Regions from separate parts of the Pseudomonas putida genome, predicted to be linked through region 2. Evidence: predicted binding sites of a transcription regulator. Region 2 holds the regulator's gene; the other holds the start of a gene.
The links. Region 2 encodes FliA, which starts transcription of late flagellar genes. Its sites were predicted from a motif close to CTAAAGTTTNNNNNNNNNNNGCCGNTAA; they were not measured.
Positions count from the first base shown of each region.

Region 1: a site for FliA is predicted at 3,039-3,066, ahead of C2H86_RS04560 (methyl-accepting chemotaxis protein). Genes of this name have one in related genera too.

Region 1 covers NZ_CP026115.2:1,026,002-1,034,909, forward strand. Annotated here, with positions in the region: gene C2H86_RS04550 (NEL-type E3 ubiquitin ligase domain-containing protein) at 1-613, opposite strand, end outside; gene C2H86_RS04555 (tRNA-uridine aminocarboxypropyltransferase) at 700-1,299, opposite strand; gene C2H86_RS04560 (methyl-accepting chemotaxis protein) at 1,404-2,969, opposite strand; gene C2H86_RS04565 (LysR family transcriptional regulator) at 3,103-3,996, opposite strand; gene speB (agmatinase) at 4,222-5,172, shown strand; gene C2H86_RS04575 (sodium:solute symporter) at 5,313-6,692, shown strand; gene C2H86_RS28585 (PA1414 family protein) at 6,757-6,885, opposite strand; gene ptrR (putrescine utilization regulator PtrR) at 7,010-7,903, opposite strand; gene C2H86_RS04585 (MFS transporter) at 8,010-8,908, shown strand, end outside.
Region 2 covers NZ_CP026115.2:821,849-830,756, reverse strand. Annotated here, with positions in the region: gene flhF (flagellar biosynthesis protein FlhF) at 1-1,127, shown strand, start outside; gene fleN (flagellar synthesis regulator FleN) at 1,221-2,054, shown strand; gene fliA (RNA polymerase sigma factor FliA) at 2,051-2,791, shown strand; gene C2H86_RS03805 (chemotaxis response regulator CheY) at 2,896-3,270, shown strand; gene C2H86_RS03800 (protein phosphatase CheZ) at 3,289-4,077, shown strand; gene C2H86_RS03795 (chemotaxis protein CheA) at 4,090-6,303, shown strand; gene C2H86_RS03790 (protein-glutamate methylesterase/protein-glutamine glutaminase) at 6,351-7,481, shown strand; gene C2H86_RS03785 (flagellar motor protein) at 7,481-8,221, shown strand; gene motD (flagellar motor protein MotD) at 8,225-8,908, shown strand, end outside.

The DNA of each region.
Region 1 (8,908 bases), 200 kb from region 2:
ACTTGAGCGCCGCCAGCCGCACGGCAACTTCGAAATTGCTTTGCTGCACCTGCTCCAGCATTTGGTCGATGGCTTGTCGCTCCAGCACATTGCTCGGCAAGAAATGGCTTTCAAGGTATGCCTGGTACTTCCCGCCGATATCCAGGGACCGGCACAGTGCGGCATAGGCACCGGGGCGCAATGGCAACGTTGCTCCCGAACCATCGTCCAACCGCGACTCAGGCAGCCACAGCTCCTCAGCCACTTCATTGACTGCAAAGTTGTGCAACGCCGACGCCAGCAGCGACCGAGTGGATTCAGAGCGCTCCCATGGCAATGGCAGTGTGGGCGTAACAGGGGCATTGAGTTTTCGCCATACCCTATGTAGCTGCCCCTTGCGTACGTCATGGACTTTTCCCGTCACCGCTTGCAAGGCGCTGATCAGCAAGATCTCGGCAAAGACGTCCAGTGGGGTCACGGCGCCGTAGCGTGCCTTCAACTGATCCTGCCGCCGATCTTGCTGCATCATTGCCAACTGCAATGCACTAAGACGATCTGCTGGGGCGTTCTTCATCCAGGCTGGCAGCCGGTTGCCAATCAGGTTGTCTATCGATTCCGGGGCAATTGTGAACATGGTGCATCCTTGTTGGAGGAAACACCTACTTCATCATCGCGCTCATAGCCACAAGCGTTAGTTATCTATTCCAGCGCGCCGGTCATTCAATGGCCTGTGTGATTGCGTTCAAATGTCGCCCCCCCCATGGCCTCGATCTGCCCCTCGATCAAAGCCTCGAAAGGCCGCAGCAATTCACCGAAATTCCCCTGCGGTTCCAGCACATTCAATGCCTGTACCACCGCCTCGATCGTCGACACCGCCCCCGGCTCCGGCGCCTTGCGCAGGCGGTAGCGTGAAGGCGCCACTTGCGCCAGCGTCACCCTGGGCAACGCCTCCAGCAGCGGGTTCAGGTACAGCAGCTTGCGTGCCTTGCGCCAGGTGCCGTCGGGGACGATCAACATCAACGGCCTGTCGTCCGTTTCGCCGTAGGCTGTCAGCGCTTGCGCCTGCTCGCCTGGGAACAGCAGCACGGGCCGATAGCCTGGGGTCGCCAACAATTCGGCAAGATCAGCGAACACTTCGCCAACCCGCAGTTCGGCATTGACCAGGCCCAGGGCGGCCAGGCGGGCGGTGTTCAGCGCGTGCGCAGTTTCACTGGGGTGCTGCAGCAACACCACCCGGGTGCGGCTGGCGAGGCTGGGAATCAGCGGGCAGAGGCAATGGTCGAGCGGGCGCTGGCAGCGTTCGCAGCGGGGTCTGGGCATGGGGTTCTCCGTTGGCAGACGGATTTTGCCACAGGCCGGAATTTTGGGCCCGCTTTGCGGGCCATTCGCGGGGCAATCCCGCGAATGGGCTTGCAAGACTAAATTTAGCGGTTGAAACGTTCGGCCAGGCTGTGCAGATACTCGGCCATGCGCTCCAGGTCCTGGCTGATCTCGGCACCCTGCTTGGCCTGCCCTGCGCTCTGGTCGCACAGCTGGGCAATCCGCACGATCTGCTGGTTGATGTCCTCGGCCACATGGCTCTGCTGCTCCGACGCCGTGGCCATCTGCTGGCTCATGCCGGTAATGCGGCTGACCGCCTGGGCGATCCCGGCCAACGCCGCCTGCACCGCCTCGACACTGTGCACGCTATCCCGCGAAATCTGCTCGCCGCGGCTGGCGGTGCTCACCGCCCGCTCGGCGCCGGCACGCAGCGAGGCGATGATCTGGTGGATCTCGTCGGTGGAGTCGCGCGTGCGCCGGGCCAGCGAGCGCACCTCGTCGGCGACCACGGCAAAGCCCCTGCCCTGCTCGCCAGCCCGGGCCGCCTCGATCGCGGCGTTGAGCGCCAGCAGGTTGGTCTGCTCGGCAATCGAGGTGATCACGTCGACCACACTGCCGATCGACTGGGTCTGCTCGGCCAGGGCATTGACCGCCTGGCCGATGTCGCTGACCGCCTCGCTCATACTGCCCATGGCCTTCAGGCTCTGCTGCGCCAGCTCGCTGCCGTGCTGGGCCAGCTGGTCGGCGTCACCTGCAGCATGGGCGGTGCTTTGTACGTTGTGGGTGACCTCCTGAATGGTCGCGGCCATCTGCGCGATGGCCGTGGCCGACTGGTCGGTCTCGCTGCGCTGACGATCGAGCATCTGCGCCTGGGCATCAGACAGGTCGGCCGACTGGGCTGCCCGCGACTTGACACCGACGCCGGCATCCACCAGACGGGTGAGCGCAGTCTGCAGGCGCGCCTCTTCGCTGATGATGGCCAGGTCGAGCTGGCCCTGCAGGCCAGGGTTGTCACTGTAGGTCAGGGCCACCAGGGGGCTGGTGAACGCCTTGGGGTGTTCAGCGAGCGTGCGGCGGATTGCCTGGTCTTGCTGATGTTCGATCAGGTACCAGGCCACCAGCAAGCTGGCCATCAACAAGCCCAGCGCCGCGTAGGGTGGCAACCAGAGGTAACCGGCAGCCGACAACAGACCTGCGCCGATCAGTGGCCAGCCGTGGCCCAGGCCACGGACGAGCCGGGCTGCCCACGACACCGGTGGCTTGCCTGCACGCAGCCGTGCGTAAAGGGCCTCGGCACGGCGGATCTGCTCGCGGGTCGGCACTGAACGCACCGACTCATAGCCACTGATGCGGCCATTTTCGTAGATCGCCGTGACATAGGCGCTGACCCAGTAGTAGTCGCCGTTCTTGGCGCGGTTCTTGACCACGCCCATCCAGGGTTTGCCTTGCTTGATGGTCTCCCACATATGCCCGAAAACCGCCGGCGGCATGTCGGGATGACGCACCAGATTGTGCGGCTGGCCCACCAACTCCTCGTAAGTGAAGCCGCTGATCGCCACGAAGGCATCGTTGCAGTAGGTGATACGGCTGTTGAGGTCCGTGGTGGAGATGAGGCGCTGATCACTGGAAAAGGTTCTTTCATGCTCAGTGACGGGCAAGTTCATGCGCATCTTGAACGGTCCTTCGAAGATGGGAGTAAGAGAACAGCGCAACTAAATATCTAGCAGAGCGTGGAGAAGTTAGCGGCCAGCTTGGCGATTAATTTAGCGCTGACCGTCGGATTGTCAGACAATTTGCGACCTATCAACCGACATACAGTTGGCTCTTGAGCAAATCCCGGAATGTTTGTATCAGCGGCTCCCGGCTACGCCCCCTGCGGATGATCAGCGAGAATGGCGCCTGGTAGCCGAAAGTGGCCGGTGATAGCACCCGCAGGTCGCCTTTGTCGGCCCACGCCTGGGCATAGTGTTCGGGCAAGTAACCTATATAGGCGCCGGAGAGGATCAGGATCAGCTGCGCCTCCATGCTCTCGACCGTCGCCGCGCTGTGCTTGAAGCCATGCCGGGCCAGCTCGGCCTGGCTCCAGTAACCGCGCCCGACCATGCGCTGCTGGGTCACCACCTGCTCAGGGATGCGCCTTTCGGCGAACAGCGGGTGGCGGCTGCTGCAGTACAGCCAGTGCTGCTCACGGTACAGCGGTTGATACAGCAGGCCGCTCATGCGCGAGGAGAACGCGCCGATGGCCAGGTCCAGGCGGTTGTCCTGCACACCCAGTTGCAGTTCGTAAGGGCTGGACACCGACAGGTGCAGGTGCACGGCCGGGTGCTCCTGGCTGTAGGCGCCGATCACTTCGGCCAGTGGCAGTGCGCGATCGCCTACGGTGGAGTCGATCACGCCGAGGTTGAGCGTGCCGCGCAGCTCTCCCTTGAGCGCTGCTGCATACTGTTCGAAACCATCCAGCTCGGCCAGCAGGCGCAGTGTCTCCTGGTGGAACAGCTCGCCCTTGCTGGTCAGGCTGAAGCCACCGCGGCCCCGGTGGCACAAGACGATACCCAAAGCGCCTTCGAGCTGGCTCATGTAGGTGCTGATGGCCGAGGTCGACAGGTTGAGCTCGCGCTGGGCATTGGCGAACCCCTGGTGACGCACCACGCTGACGAAGATGCGCAGCAGTTTCAGGTCGGGCAAGGTCGAGGCCATGGTGCAACGGTTCCGCAGGGGTATTTGCGCGCAGTCTAACCGCTCCTGCGGCCTTTAGTTCAGAAATTCCTGAAGTAAGTATTTGCCGGTAGCGATTTTTCCCACGCACTACCTTGCGCAGACTTGGCCGAAATGTCCCTGCCCGCCGGCGTATACAAATCTGAAAGGCGTGCGGCGGCACAGGTTCGAACAAACAAAACAATCGACCGACTGATGAGGCCCACCGTGGACAAAGTTCTCCACCAACCACTGGGCGGCAACGAAATGCCGCGTTTCGGCGGCATCGCCACCATGCTCCGTCTTCCCCACCTGCAAAGCGCCGAAGGCCTTGACGCCGCGTTCATCGGCGTACCGCTGGACATCGGCACCTCGCTGCGCTCCGGCACCCGTTTCGGTCCGCGGCAGATCCGTGCCGAATCGGTGATGATCCGCCCGTACAACATGGCCACCGGTGCCGCCCCGTTCGACTCGCTGTCGGTGGCCGACATCGGTGACGTGGCGATCAACACCTTCAACCTGCTCGACGCCGTGCGCATCATCGAAGAAGCCTACGACGAGATCGTCGAGCACAATGTCATCCCGATGACCCTGGGTGGCGACCACACCATCACCCTGCCGATCCTGCGTGCCCTGCACAAGAAGCACGGCAAGATTGGCCTGGTGCACATCGATGCCCACGCCGACGTCAACGACCACATGTTCGGCGAGAAGATCGCCCACGGCACCACCTTCCGCCGCGCCGTGGAAGAAGGCCTGCTCGATTGCGACCGTGTGGTGCAGATCGGCCTGCGCGCCCAGGGCTACACCGCCGATGACTTCAACTGGAGCCGCCGCCAGGGCTTCCGCGTGGTCCAGGCCGAAGAGTGCTGGCACAAGTCGCTGGAACCGCTGATGGCCGAAGTACGCGAAAAGGTCGGCGGTGGCCCGGTGTACCTGTCGTTCGACATCGACGGCATCGACCCGGCCTGGGCCCCAGGCACCGGCACCCCGGAAATTGGCGGCTTGACCACCATCCAGGCGATGGAGATCATTCGCGGCTGCCACGGCCTGGACCTGATCGGCTGTGACCTGGTCGAAGTCTCCCCGCCTTACGACACCACCGGCAACACCTCGCTGCTCGGCGCCAACCTGCTGTTCGAGATGCTCTGCGTGCTACCGGGCGTCGTGCGTCGCTGATCAGCTTTGCCTGAAGTACCCCGGCAGGAGCCATGAGGGAGGGCCATAGAGGCCCGCCAACACAAGACAAGACCGCCGGGCGCCGTGAACACGCCTGAGCGGTCGATCTCGCCATAATAAAGATAATCGGGAGACCCCCAATGGCCTTGGACATCATTGTTGTAATGATCTATACCGTCGGCATGCTAGGGCTGGGCTGGTATGGCATGCGGCGCGCGAAAACCCAGGAAGACTACCTGGTGGCCGGGCGCAACCTCGGCCCGACCCTGTACATGGGCACCATGGCCACCACCGTGCTCGGCGGCGCCTCCACCGTCGGCACCGTACGCCTGGGGTACGTCCACGGCATCTCTGGTTTCTGGCTCTGTGCCGCCCTGGGCCTGGGCATCATCGCCCTCAACCTGTTCCTCGCCAAGCCGTTGCTGCGCCTGAAGATCTTCACCGTCACCCAGGTGCTGGAACGCCGTTACAACCCCATGGCCCGCCAGGCCAGCGCGGCCATCATGCTGGCCTATGCGCTGATGATCGGCGTCACCTCGACCCTGGCCATGGCCACCGTCCTGCAAGTGCTGCTCGACCTGCCGTTCTGGGCGTCGCTGCTGCTCGGCGGCGGTGTGGTAGTGGTCTATTCGACCATCGGCGGCATGTGGTCGCTGACCCTCACCGACATCGTCCAGTTCGTCATCAAGACCGTTGGCCTGATGTTCATCCTGCTGCCGGTGTGCCTGTACAAGGCCGGTGGCTGGGACACCCTGGTAGCCAAGCTGCCGGCGGCCAGCTTCAGCTGGACCACCATCGGCTGGGACACCATCATCACCTACTTCCTCATCTACTTCTTCGGCATTCTGATTGGCCAGGACATCTGGCAGCGGGTGTTCACTGCCCGTGACGAGAAGGTCTGCCAGCGCGCCGGCACCACCGCAGGTGTGTACTGCGTCCTGTACGGCCTGGCGTGCGCCCTGATCGGCATGTCCGCCCATGTACTGATGCCGGACCTGGCCAACCCGAACAACGCCTTTGCCGAGATGATCAAAGGCCAGCTGCCGGAAGGCATTCGTGGCCTGCTGATGGCGGCAGCCCTGGCGGCGATGATGTCGACAGCCAGTGCCGGCCTGCTGGCGGCCTCGACCACCCTGACCGAAGACCTGCTGCCCAAGCTGCGTGGCGGCAAGCCGTCGAGCCTGGGTGTCAGCCGCCTGTTCACCCTGATCACCGGCCTGGTGGTACTGGGCATCGCCCTGGCAGTGAACGATGTGATCAGTGCACTTACCCTGGCCTACAACCTGCTGGTTGGCGGCATGCTGATCCCGCTGATCGGTGCGATCTTCTGGAAGCGCGCCACCACCGCAGGCGCCATCGCCAGCATGTCGCTGGGCTTTGCCACCGCACTGTTCTTCATGTTCAAGGACGGGCTGGATGCCAACACGCCGATCTACTACAGCCTGGCGGTTGGCCTGGTGAGCTTCGTGCTGGTGAGCATGCTGTCGCGCAAGCCGGTGGGTGAATTCAAGCTGGCCTGATCAGGCCACAACAGCAGCAACAAAAAGGCCGCAGCATCTGACAGATGCTGCGGCCTTTTGCATTTCAGCGACGACGCGGCTGGCGCTTGCGCTGCTCTTCATCAGTCGGGATCGGCACCGGCTGCAAGGGTGGTGGAATCAGCCCCAAAGCGACGGCCAGGTCGTGGAGCCAGTTGAACATTTGGTTTTTCATAATGCCCCCTTGACGGGTCAGCCTCACGGCAATTCAATCCTGCGATGTTTCATACAGATCATAGTCCGATGTCCTGTACTACGCATGCTCTTGTTCCTACAGATATGGGCTAGTTTGACGCGGATCAAGCGGAAACGGCGCATTCCGACGACTGGTTAATCGTTTCGCTTTGTTGCACGTCGATCCAGGCCTGCAAATTCGCCCCGCGCATGCCCTGCCGCCACATCAACCAGGTTTCCGCGTGGTCGAATGGCGGCTGCAAGCGATGGGCGTGCACCCGGTCGCGCCCGGGCAGGCTTTCGAGCATCGATTGCGCCATCAAGGCCACCCCCGCACCGGCAATCACGCAGGCCAGCATGCTCTGGTACGACTCGATCTCCATCACTCGACCCATCGGCGTGTGGTCATGGGCATACCAGGCCTCCAGACGCATCCGGTAGGAACAGCCCTGGCGGAAGGTGAACACTGCCTTGCCCGCCACGTCCCTGGCACTGCGCACCGCGGGATGCTCCGGGCTGGTGATCAAGACCAGCACTTCATCGCACAGCGGCACACCATCCAGCCCGGCCAGGCTTGGCGGGCCGTCCACCAGTGCCGCATCCAGGCGATGGCTGAGCAGGCCTTCGAGCAGGTCGCCGCTGGGGGCCGCCTGCACCTGCAGGTTCACCGCCGGGTATTGCTGGTGATAGCGCGCCAGCAGCGCCGGCAAGTGGATCGCGGCAGTGCTGTACATGGTACCCAGCGCGAAATCGCCGGCCGGCTGGCCGCCCTGCACCGCCGCCACGGCTTCGTCACGCAGTGCCGAAAGGCGGCTGGCGTAATCCAGCAGCACCTTGCCGGCAGGTGACAGTTGCAGGCGCTGGCGCTCGCGCAGGAACAGCTCCACCCCCAGCTGCTCCTCGAGCTGACGCAGGCGCGTCGACAGGTTCGACGGCACCCGGTGCAGGCGCTCGGCAGCACGGGTGACCGAGCCCTCCTCGGCGACGGCCTGGAAGATGCGCAGTTGGCTGAACTCCATGACATTCTCCAAAACAGAACAACTTGATCATCATTATTCAATTTTATTGAAAGTCAACTCACCCTAACCTGCCATCCATCGCATTGATTCGCGCAGGAGAGTTCTCATGTCGCCGTTCACACAACTGCTGGCCAGCGCCGTGGCCCTGATGATGGCCATGGGCATCGGCCGCTTCGCCCTCACCCCACAATTGCCGCAACTGATCGCCGAAGGCCAGTTCGACCTGACCGCCGCCGGGCTGGTGGCGGCAGCCAATTACCTGGGTTATCTCCTTGGCGCCGTGGACGCCATGTACGCCCGTCGCCCAAACCAGGTGAAACTGCGCCTGCACGGTGGCCTGTGGTTGTGCGTGCTGCTGACCCTGGCCTCTTGGGCTGCGGACGGCTTCTGGAGCCATTTGCTGCTGCGCTTCGGGACCGGCGTGGCCAGCGCCTGGGTGCTGGTGATGATCACCAGCCTCAGCCAGCAAGTGGCCAATGCCCACAACCGCCAGCGCCTGGGGGCGATGGTGTTCGCCGGGCCTGGGCTGGGCATCGCGCTGACGGGTTTGCTGGCACTGGCTGCGCATCTGCTGGGGCTGGGATCGGCGGCACTCTGGCTGATCTATGCCGTTGCGGCCTTGGTCATGCTGCTGGCCGTGCGCCCCTGGCTGCCTCGCGCCCTGCAACCTGCCGTGGTGCCCGCCGCCGCGCAGCAGGGCCCGAGCCGCAGCGTCGGCATTGCTCGCCTGGGCCTGGTCTATGCCCTGTATGGCGTGGGCTACATCCTGCCAGCCACCTTCCTGTCGCAGATGGCCAACCAGCAGTTTAGCGGCAACTGGATGGCCGACCTGTTCTGGCCAGCGTTCGGCCTGGCGGCGGCGCTCGGTGTGGTGTTGGTGAGCCTGCGTCGGGCAGGCCGTACTTCGGCCTGGCTGACGGTCACCCTGTGGTTGCAAGGGTTGGGGGTACTGGCCTGCCTGATGGGCGGTGGCGTTGGCCTGGCACTGGGCGTGGTGCTGTGCGG
Region 2 (8,908 bases):
AAGAAGAGCTGCGCAAGACCCAGTCGCGCATCGCCACTGCCCAGGCCGAGCTGGACAACCGCGCCGAGGCCAGCGAAGGCAACCGCCAATTGTTTGCCGGCCAATCGCTGACCGCAGCCGAGCCATTGATCGAACCGCATGTCGATGCCCCGGCAGTGGCTGCCGCACCTGCCCCGGCCCCGGTCGACCCGCGCCTGTTCGACGCCATGCGTTCGGAGCTGTCGGGCCTGCGTGAGCTGCTCGAAGTGCAGCTCGGCTCGCTGGCCTGGAACCAGCTGCAGGGTAGCAAACCAGCCCAGGCCAACCTCTGGCGTCGCCTGCAGCGCATTGGCCTGTCCGGCCCGATCGCCCGCGAACTGCTCGACCTCACCAGTGAGATCGAAGAGCCGCGCCAGGCCTGGCGTATGCTGCTCGCGCACCTGGCACGGATGATCGAAGTGCCACAGGTCGAACCGATCGAAGAGGGCGGGGTGATCGCCGTGGTCGGCCCAGCCGGCATGGGCAAGACCACCACCCTGGCCAAGCTGGCGGCGCGTTACGTGCTCAAGTACGGCCCGCAGAACCTGGCCCTGGTGAGCATGGACAGCTTCCGCATCGGTGCCCAGGAGCAGCTCAAGACTTTGGGGCGCATCCTCAACGTGCCGGTGACCTACGTCGACCCGGGCCAGTCGCTGGCAGCCGCGCTGGAGCCGTTGCTGCGCAAGCGCGTGGTGCTGATCGATACCGCCGGCCTGCAGGCCAGCGACCCGGCCCTGCGCATGCAACTGGAAACCCTTGCCGGGCGTGGCATTGCCGCGAAGAATTACCTGGTGCTGGCTACCACCAGCCAGAAGCAGGTGCTGACCGCTGCCTACCACAGCTACAAGCGCTGCGGCCTGGCTGGCTGCATCCTGACCAAACTCGATGAAACGGCGAGCCTCGGCGATGTGCTGAGCCTGGCCATCAGTCATGAACTGCCCGTGGCCTACCTCACCGACGGCCCGCGCATTCCTGACGACCTGCACCTGCCGCGCCCGCACCAGCTGGTGACCCGCGCGGTCAACGTGCAGTTGCAGGACGAGCCCAGCGAAGAGGCGATGGCCGACATGTTCGCTGATCTCTACCACAACCCGCGACGCGCAGGTTGAGGATGAAGCGTATGCAAAGTACCTACATTCCGGGGCTGGCAGTGCTGCCCCGCGTGTGGCTTGGGTCCAAGCGAGACAAGGTAAACAACGAACATGGGTAGCATGCATCCCGTACAGGTGATCGCCGTCACCGGTGGCAAAGGTGGCGTCGGCAAGACTAACGTTTCAGTGAACCTGTCCCTGGCGCTGGCCGAACTCGGCCGCCGGGTGATGTTGCTGGACGCCGACCTTGGCCTGGCCAATGTCGACGTATTGCTGGGCCTCACCCCAAAACGCACCCTGGCCGATGTCATCGAAGGGCGCTGCGAGCTGCGCGATGTGCTGTTGCAGGGGCCTGGCGGCGTGCGCATCGTGCCCGCCGCCTCCGGCACCCAGAGCATGGTGCACCTGGCCCCGGCCCAGCATGCCGGGCTGATCCAGGCCTTCAGCGAGATCGGCGACAACCTCGACGTGCTGGTGATCGACACCGCTGCGGGCATTGGTGACTCGGTAGTCAGCTTCGTGCGCGCAGCCCAGGAAGTGCTGCTGGTGGTGTGCGACGAGCCGACCTCGATCACCGACGCCTATGCGCTGATCAAGCTGCTCAACCGCGACTACGGCATGAACCGTTTCCGCGTGCTGGCCAACATGGCCCAGAGCCCGCAGGAAGGGCGCAACCTGTTCGCCAAGTTGACCAAGGTCACCGACCGCTTCCTTGACGTCGCCCTGCAATATGTCGGCGCCGTGCCGTACGACGAGAGCGTGCGCAAGGCAGTGCAGAAACAGCGCGCGGTGTACGAGGCCTTCCCTCGCTCCAAGTGTGCCCTGGCCTTCAAGGCCATCGCGCAGAAGGTCGACAGCTGGCCGCTGCCAGCCAACCCGCGCGGGCACCTTGAGTTCTTTGTCGAGCGCCTGGTGCAACCCACCAGCGCAGGACCCGTGCTATGAATGCGAGCGGCTTCAAGATGTACAGCAAGGCGTCGAAAGACGCCCAGTTCGAGCTGGTGGAACGCTACGCGCCGCTGGTCAAGCGCATCGCCTACCACTTGCTGGCACGCCTGCCGGCCAACGTCCAGGTCGAGGACCTGATCCAGGCCGGCATGATCGGCCTGCTGGAAGTGGCCAACAAGTACGACGCCAGCAAGGGCGCCAGCTTTGAAACCTACGCCGGCATCCGCATCCGCGGGGCGATGCTCGACGAGGTCCGCAAGGGCGATTGGGCACCGCGTTCGGTGCACCGCAATACGCGCATGGTCAGTGATGCGATGCGCGCAGTGGAAGCAAGAACTGGCCGCGACGCTAAAGATCATGAAGTTGCTGCCGAACTCCAATTGAGTCTCGATGATTACTACGGGATCTTGAACGATACCTTGGGGAGCCGCCTGTTCAGTTTCGACGACCTGTTGCAGGACGGCGAGCACGAAGGGCTGCACGAGGACGGCGCCAGTGGCCAGGTCGAGCCGTCGCGCGACCTGGAAGACGAGCGCTTCCAGGCTGCCCTGACCGATGCGATCGCCAACCTGCCGGAGCGTGAGCGCCTGGTGCTGGCGCTGTACTACGACGAAGAGCTGAACCTCAAGGAAATCGGTGAGGTGCTGGGGGTCAGCGAATCGCGAGTCAGCCAGTTGCACAGCCAGTGTGCCGCGCGCCTGCGCAGCCGCCTGGGGGAATGGCGGGCGCGTTGAGCCCGGGGTCGTTGCAGTCGTTTTCCACGTTGTACCGAATATGAATACGCGTGCTCGGGGCCGAGCGCGTTTGAGACTGCTTGGAGGTCTACTTGAACAAAGACATGAAAATCCTCATCGTTGACGACTTTTCGACGATGCGGCGGATCATCAAGAACCTGTTGCGTGACCTGGGCTTCACCAACACCGATGAAGCCGATGACGGCACCACCGCGCTGCCGATGCTCGAAAGCGGCCATTACGACTTCCTGGTGACCGACTGGAACATGCCTGGCATGTCCGGTATCGACCTGCTGCGCAAGGTCCGTGCCCACGATCGCCTGAAGACCATGCCGGTGCTGATGGTGACCGCCGAAGCCAAGCGTGACCAGATCATCGAAGCGGCCCAGGCCGGCGTCAACGGTTACGTGGTCAAGCCATTCACCGCCCAGGTGCTCAAAGAAAAGATCGAAAAGATCTTCGAACGCGTCAACGGCTGAGTCACGTCAGGGGGCGCCATGGAAACAACACAGACGTCTTTGGGGGAGTTCGAATCGACCCTGAAGAAACATGCCCAGGAGCTGGTCGAGAGCCTGGAACGGGGGCGTTTCGGCGATGCGGTGCAGCTGATTCATCAGCTCAACCAGACCCGCGACCGTGGCCTGTACCAGGAAGTCGGCAAGCTCACCCGTGAGCTGCACAGCGCGATCGTCAGCTTCCAGATCGACCCGCGCATGCCGCAGGCCGAGGAAGTCTCGCAGATTACCGATGCCACCGAGCGCCTGTCTTACGTGGTCAAACTCACCGAGGGTGCCGCCAACCGCACCATGGACCTGGTGGAGGAGAGCACGCCGGTACTCAACGACCTGGCTGCCGAGGCGCAAGGCCTGAGTGTCGACTGGCAGCGCTTCATGCGCCGCGAAGTCGCAGCGCCGGAGTTTCGCGAGCTGGTCAAGCGTGTCGACAGTTTCCTGACGCACAGCGCCGAGGGTAACCGCAAGGTCGCCGGCCACCTCAATGACATTCTGCTGGCCCAGGACTATCAGGACCTGACTGGCCAGGTGATCAAGCGCGTGACTGCGCTGGTGACCGAAGTGGAAAGCAATCTGCTCAAGCTCGTGCTGATGGCCAGTCAGGTCGACCGTTTTGCCGGTATCGAACACGACCACCAGCAGCTGCGCGCTGAAAAAGATGAAGAAAAACATCCGACTCGGGGTGAAGGTCCGCAGATTCATGCCGATAAGCGTGAAGACGTTGTGTCCGGTCAGGACGACGTCGACGATCTGCTGTCCAGCCTGGGTTTTTAAGGAGCACGTTTAATGAGCTTCGGCGCCGATGAAGAAATCCTTCAGGATTTCCTGGTAGAAGCCGGCGAAATTCTTGAGCAACTGTCCGAGCAACTGGTCGAGCTGGAAAGCCGACCCGACGATGCCGACCTGCTCAATGCAATCTTTCGCGGTTTCCACACTGTAAAAGGGGGCGCCGGCTTCCTTCAGCTGAACGAGCTGGTGGAGTGCTGCCACATCGCCGAGAACGTGTTCGACATCCTGCGCAAAGGTGAGCGCCGGGTCGACGCGGAACTGATGGACGTGGTGCTCGAGGCACTGGACACGGTCAACAGCATGTTCGGCCAGGTGCGCGAGCGCAGCGAAGTGACTGCGGCCACCCCGGAGTTGCTGGCGGCCCTGTCGCGCCTGGCGGAACCTGCCAGCGCCGAGGCCCCGGCAGCAGTTGTCGAGGCTGCACCGGAGCCGGTGGCCGCCGAGGCGGACATCACCGACACCGAGTTCGAACAGCTGCTCGACTCGCTCGATGCGGTCAAGGCAGAAGCGGCCGCAGCCGAAGCGCAGATGCAGGGCGAGACCCTGAGCGGCGCGGGTGACGACATCACTGACGACGAGTTCGAATCGCTGCTCGACCAATTGCATGGCAAGGGCCAGTTCTCGCCTGAACTGGCAGCCACCGAAGCGGTGGTCGAGGCCACTGCGCCGGTGAGCGACGAGATCACCGACGAAGAATTCGAGTCGTTGCTGGACCAGTTGCACGGCAAGGGCACCTTCCAGGCCGATGCCTTGCCGGCTGCCACTGCGGCTGTGGAAAGCGTGGTCGCGCCTGCCAGCAGTGACGAAATCACCGAGCACGAGTTCGAAGCGTTGCTCGACCAGTTGCACGGCAAGGGCAAGTTCACTGGTGAAACCGTTGCTGGCGAGGCGCCTGTCGCCGTGGCCGCGCCGGTTGCGGCCGTGGCGCAAAGCAAACCGGTCGCCAGGCCTGCTGCAGCCCCGGCTGCCGCTGCACCGGCCGCAGCCAAGCCGGCGCCAGCCCGCACCCCGGCCCCTGCGGCCGAAAAGCCTGCCAGCGAAGCGGAAACCACCGTGCGTGTCGACACTGCACGCCTGGACGAGATCATGAACATGGTCGGCGAACTGGTGCTGGTGCGTAACCGCCTGGTGCGCCTGGGCCTGAACAGCGGCGACGAGGCCATGTCCAAGGCCGTGTCGAACCTCGACGTGGTCACCGCCGACTTGCAGACCGCGGTCATGAAGACCCGCATGCAGCCGATCAAGAAGGTCTTCGGTCGCTTCCCGCGCCTGGTCCGCGATCTGGCGCGCCAGCTGAAGAAAGAGATCAACCTGGAGCTGGTCGGTGAAGAGACCGACCTCGACAAGAACCTGGTCGAGGCCCTTGCCGACCCGCTGGTGCACCTGGTGCGCAACGCCGTCGACCACGGTGTCGAGATGCCGGACGAGCGTGAAGCCTCTGGCAAGGCCCGGACCGGCCGCGTGGTGCTGTCGGCCGAGCAGGAAGGCGACCACATCCTGCTGTCGATCTCTGACGACGGCAAGGGCATGGACCCGAGCATCCTGCGCGCCAAGGCCGTTGAAAAAGGCCTGATGGACAAGGACGCGGCCGATCGCCTGAGCGAGTCGGACTGCTACAACCTGATCTTCGCTCCAGGCTTCTCGACCAAGACCGAGATTTCCGACGTGTCCGGCCGCGGCGTCGGCATGGACGTGGTGAAGACCAAGATTTCCCAGCTCAACGGCTCGATCAACATCTTCTCGGCCAAGGGCCAGGGCTCGAAGATCGTCATCAAGGTGCCGCTGACCCTGGCGATCATGCCGACCCTGATGGTGATGCTGGGCAACCAGGCGTTCGCCTTCCCGCTGGTCAACGTCAACGAGATCTTCCACCTCGACCTGTCGCGCACCAACGTGGTCGACGGCCAGGAAGTGGTGATCGTGCGCGACAAGGCGCTGCCGCTGTTCTACCTCAAGCGCTGGCTGGTTCAGGGCCAGGTGCATGAGGAGCAGCGCGAGGGCCATGTGGTGATCCTCTCGGTCGGCACCCAGCGTATCGGCTTCGTGGTCGACCAGCTGGTGGGCCAGGAAGAGGTGGTGATCAAGCCGCTGGGCAAGATGCTGCAGGGCACCCCGGGCATGTCCGGCGCCACCATCACCGGTGACGGCCGCATCGCGCTGATTCTCGACGTGCCGAGCATGCTCAAGCGTTACGCGGCACGGCGTATCTGATTTTCGGCGGCGCACCCTGGCGGGTGGCGCCGCCTAATGGAGTGTTTATGGCAGTCAAGGTCCTGGTGGTGGATGATTCCGGTTTCTTCCGCCGCCGCGTTTCGGAAATCCTCTCGGCGGACCCGACGATCCAGGTGGTCGGCACCGCGACCAACGGCAGGGAAGCGATCGACCAGGCACTGGCGCTCAAACCCGATGTCATCACCATGGACTACGAAATGCCCATGATGGATGGCATCACCGCCGTGCGGCACATCATGCAGCGCTGCCCGACGCCGGTGTTGATGTTCTCCTCGCTGACCCATGAAGGCGCCCGGGTCACCCTCGACGCGCTGGATGCCGGTGCGGTGGATTACCTGCCCAAGAATTTCGAAGACATCTCGCGCAACCCAGAGAAGGTCAAGCAGTTGCTGTGCGAGAAGGTACATACCATCTCGCGCAGCAACCGCCGTTTTGGCGGCTATACCAGCCACGCGCCGGTCAGCGCACCGGCGCCGGCCGCCAGCCATGCACCCGCCAGCAGCCTGGCCAGCGCCGCGCCGGTCCGTCCTGCCGCGCCTGCCCGTGCGGCGGCGCCGGCAGCAGCTGCGGCGCATGCCCCGGCTCCCAAGCGCAAGCCTTACAAGCTGGTGGCGATCGGTACCTCCACCGGCGGCCCGGTCGCCCTGCAGCGGGTGCTGACGCAGTTGCCGGCGAGTTTCCCCGCACCGATCGTGCTGATCCAGCACATGCCCGCCGCGTTCACCAAGGCATTCGCCGAACGCCTCGACAAGCTGTGCAAGATCAGCGTCAAGGAAGCCGAGGACGGCGACATGCTGCGCCCGGGCCTGGCGCTGCTGGCCCCAGGCGGCAAGCAGATGATGATCGACGGCCGTGGCACGGTGAAGATTCTGCCGGGCGACGAGCGCCTGAACTACAAGCCGTGCGTGGACATCACCTTCGGCTCGGCGGCCAAGTCCTATGGCGACAAGGTGCTGTCGGTGGTGCTCACCGGCATGGGCGCCGATGGCCGTGAAGGCGCGCGCCTGCTCAAGCAGGGCGGCAGTACCGTGTGGGCCCAGGATGAGGCCAGCTGTGTGATCTACGGCATGCCCATGGCCATCGTCAAAGCCAACCTGGCAGACGCGGTGTACAGCCTGGATGAAATCGGCAAACACCTGGTCGAGGCTTGTGTCTGATGGATGTGCTCAGCCTGATTGGCCTGATCCTGGCGTTCGTCGCCATCGTCGGCGGCAACTTCCTTGAAGGTGGCCACGTCGGTGCCTTGCTCAATGGCCCGGCGGGTCTGATCGTGCTCGGTGGTACCCTGGCGGCGGCACTGCTGCAGTCGCCACTGTCGGCGTTCAAGCGCGCGTTGCAGATCCTGCGCTGGATCTTCTTCCCGCCGCGGGTCGACCTGGCCGGTGGGATCGACCGGGTGGTCAACTGGAGCCTGACGGCGCGCAAGGAAGGCCTGCTCGGCCTGGAAGGCGTGGCCGATGCCGAACCCGACCCGTACGCCCGCAAGGGCCTGCAACTGCTGGTCGATGGTGCCGAGCCGGAATCGATCCGCAGCATCCTCGAAGTCGACTTCCTGACTCAGGAAAGCCGTGACATCCAGGCCGCCAAGGTGTTCGAGAGCATGGGCGGCTACGCCCCGACCATCGGTATCATCGGTGCGGTCATGGGCCTGATCCATGTCATGGGCAACCTGGCCGACCCTTCGCAGCTGGGCAACGGCATTGCCGTGGCATTCGTCGCCACCATCTACGGCGTGGCCAGTGCCAACCTGATCCTGCTGCCGATCGCCAACAAGCTCAAAGCCATCGTCATGCGCCAGTCGCGCTACCGCGAGATGCTGCTCGAAGGCCTGTTGTCGATCGCCGAGGGTGAGAACCCGCGCTCGATCGAGTTGAAGCTGCAAGGCTTCATGGAGTAAGCCATGCGCCGTCGCCGTCATACCGAGGAGCACGAGAATCACGAACGCTGGCTGGTGTCGTACGCCGACTTCATTACCTTGCTGTTCGCCTTTTTCGTGGTCATGTATTCGATCTCCTCGATCAACGAGGGCAAGTACAAGGTCATTTCGCAAGCGCTGCTCGGGGTGTTCAACGACCCTGAGCGGAGCATGAAGCCGATCCCGATCGGCGATGAGCAGCCGCTCAGCGTGAAACCGGCAGAACCCTTGATCAAGGACAGCGAGCAGACCGATGCGGGCCTGGCCCAGACCAACGTCGACCCGTTGAAGACCATCAGCGACGACGTGCGCGATGCCTTCGGCGACCTGATCAAGTCCGACCAGATGACCGTGCGCGGCAACGAGCTGTGGGTGGAGATCGAACTCAACTCGTCCTTGCTGTTCGGCAGTGGCGATGCCATGCCCAGTGACCAGGCATTCACCATCATCGAGAAAGTCGGCAACATACTCAAACCGTTCGCCAACCCGGTGCATGTCGAGGGCTTCACCGACAACCTGCCGATCCGCACGGCGCAGTACCCGACCAACTGGGAGCTGTCGGCGGCGCGGGCGGCGAGCATCGTGCGCCTGCTGGCCATGGAAGGGGTCAACCCGGCGCGCATGGCCTCGGTGGGTTACGGCGAGTACCAGCCGGTGGCCAGCAACGAC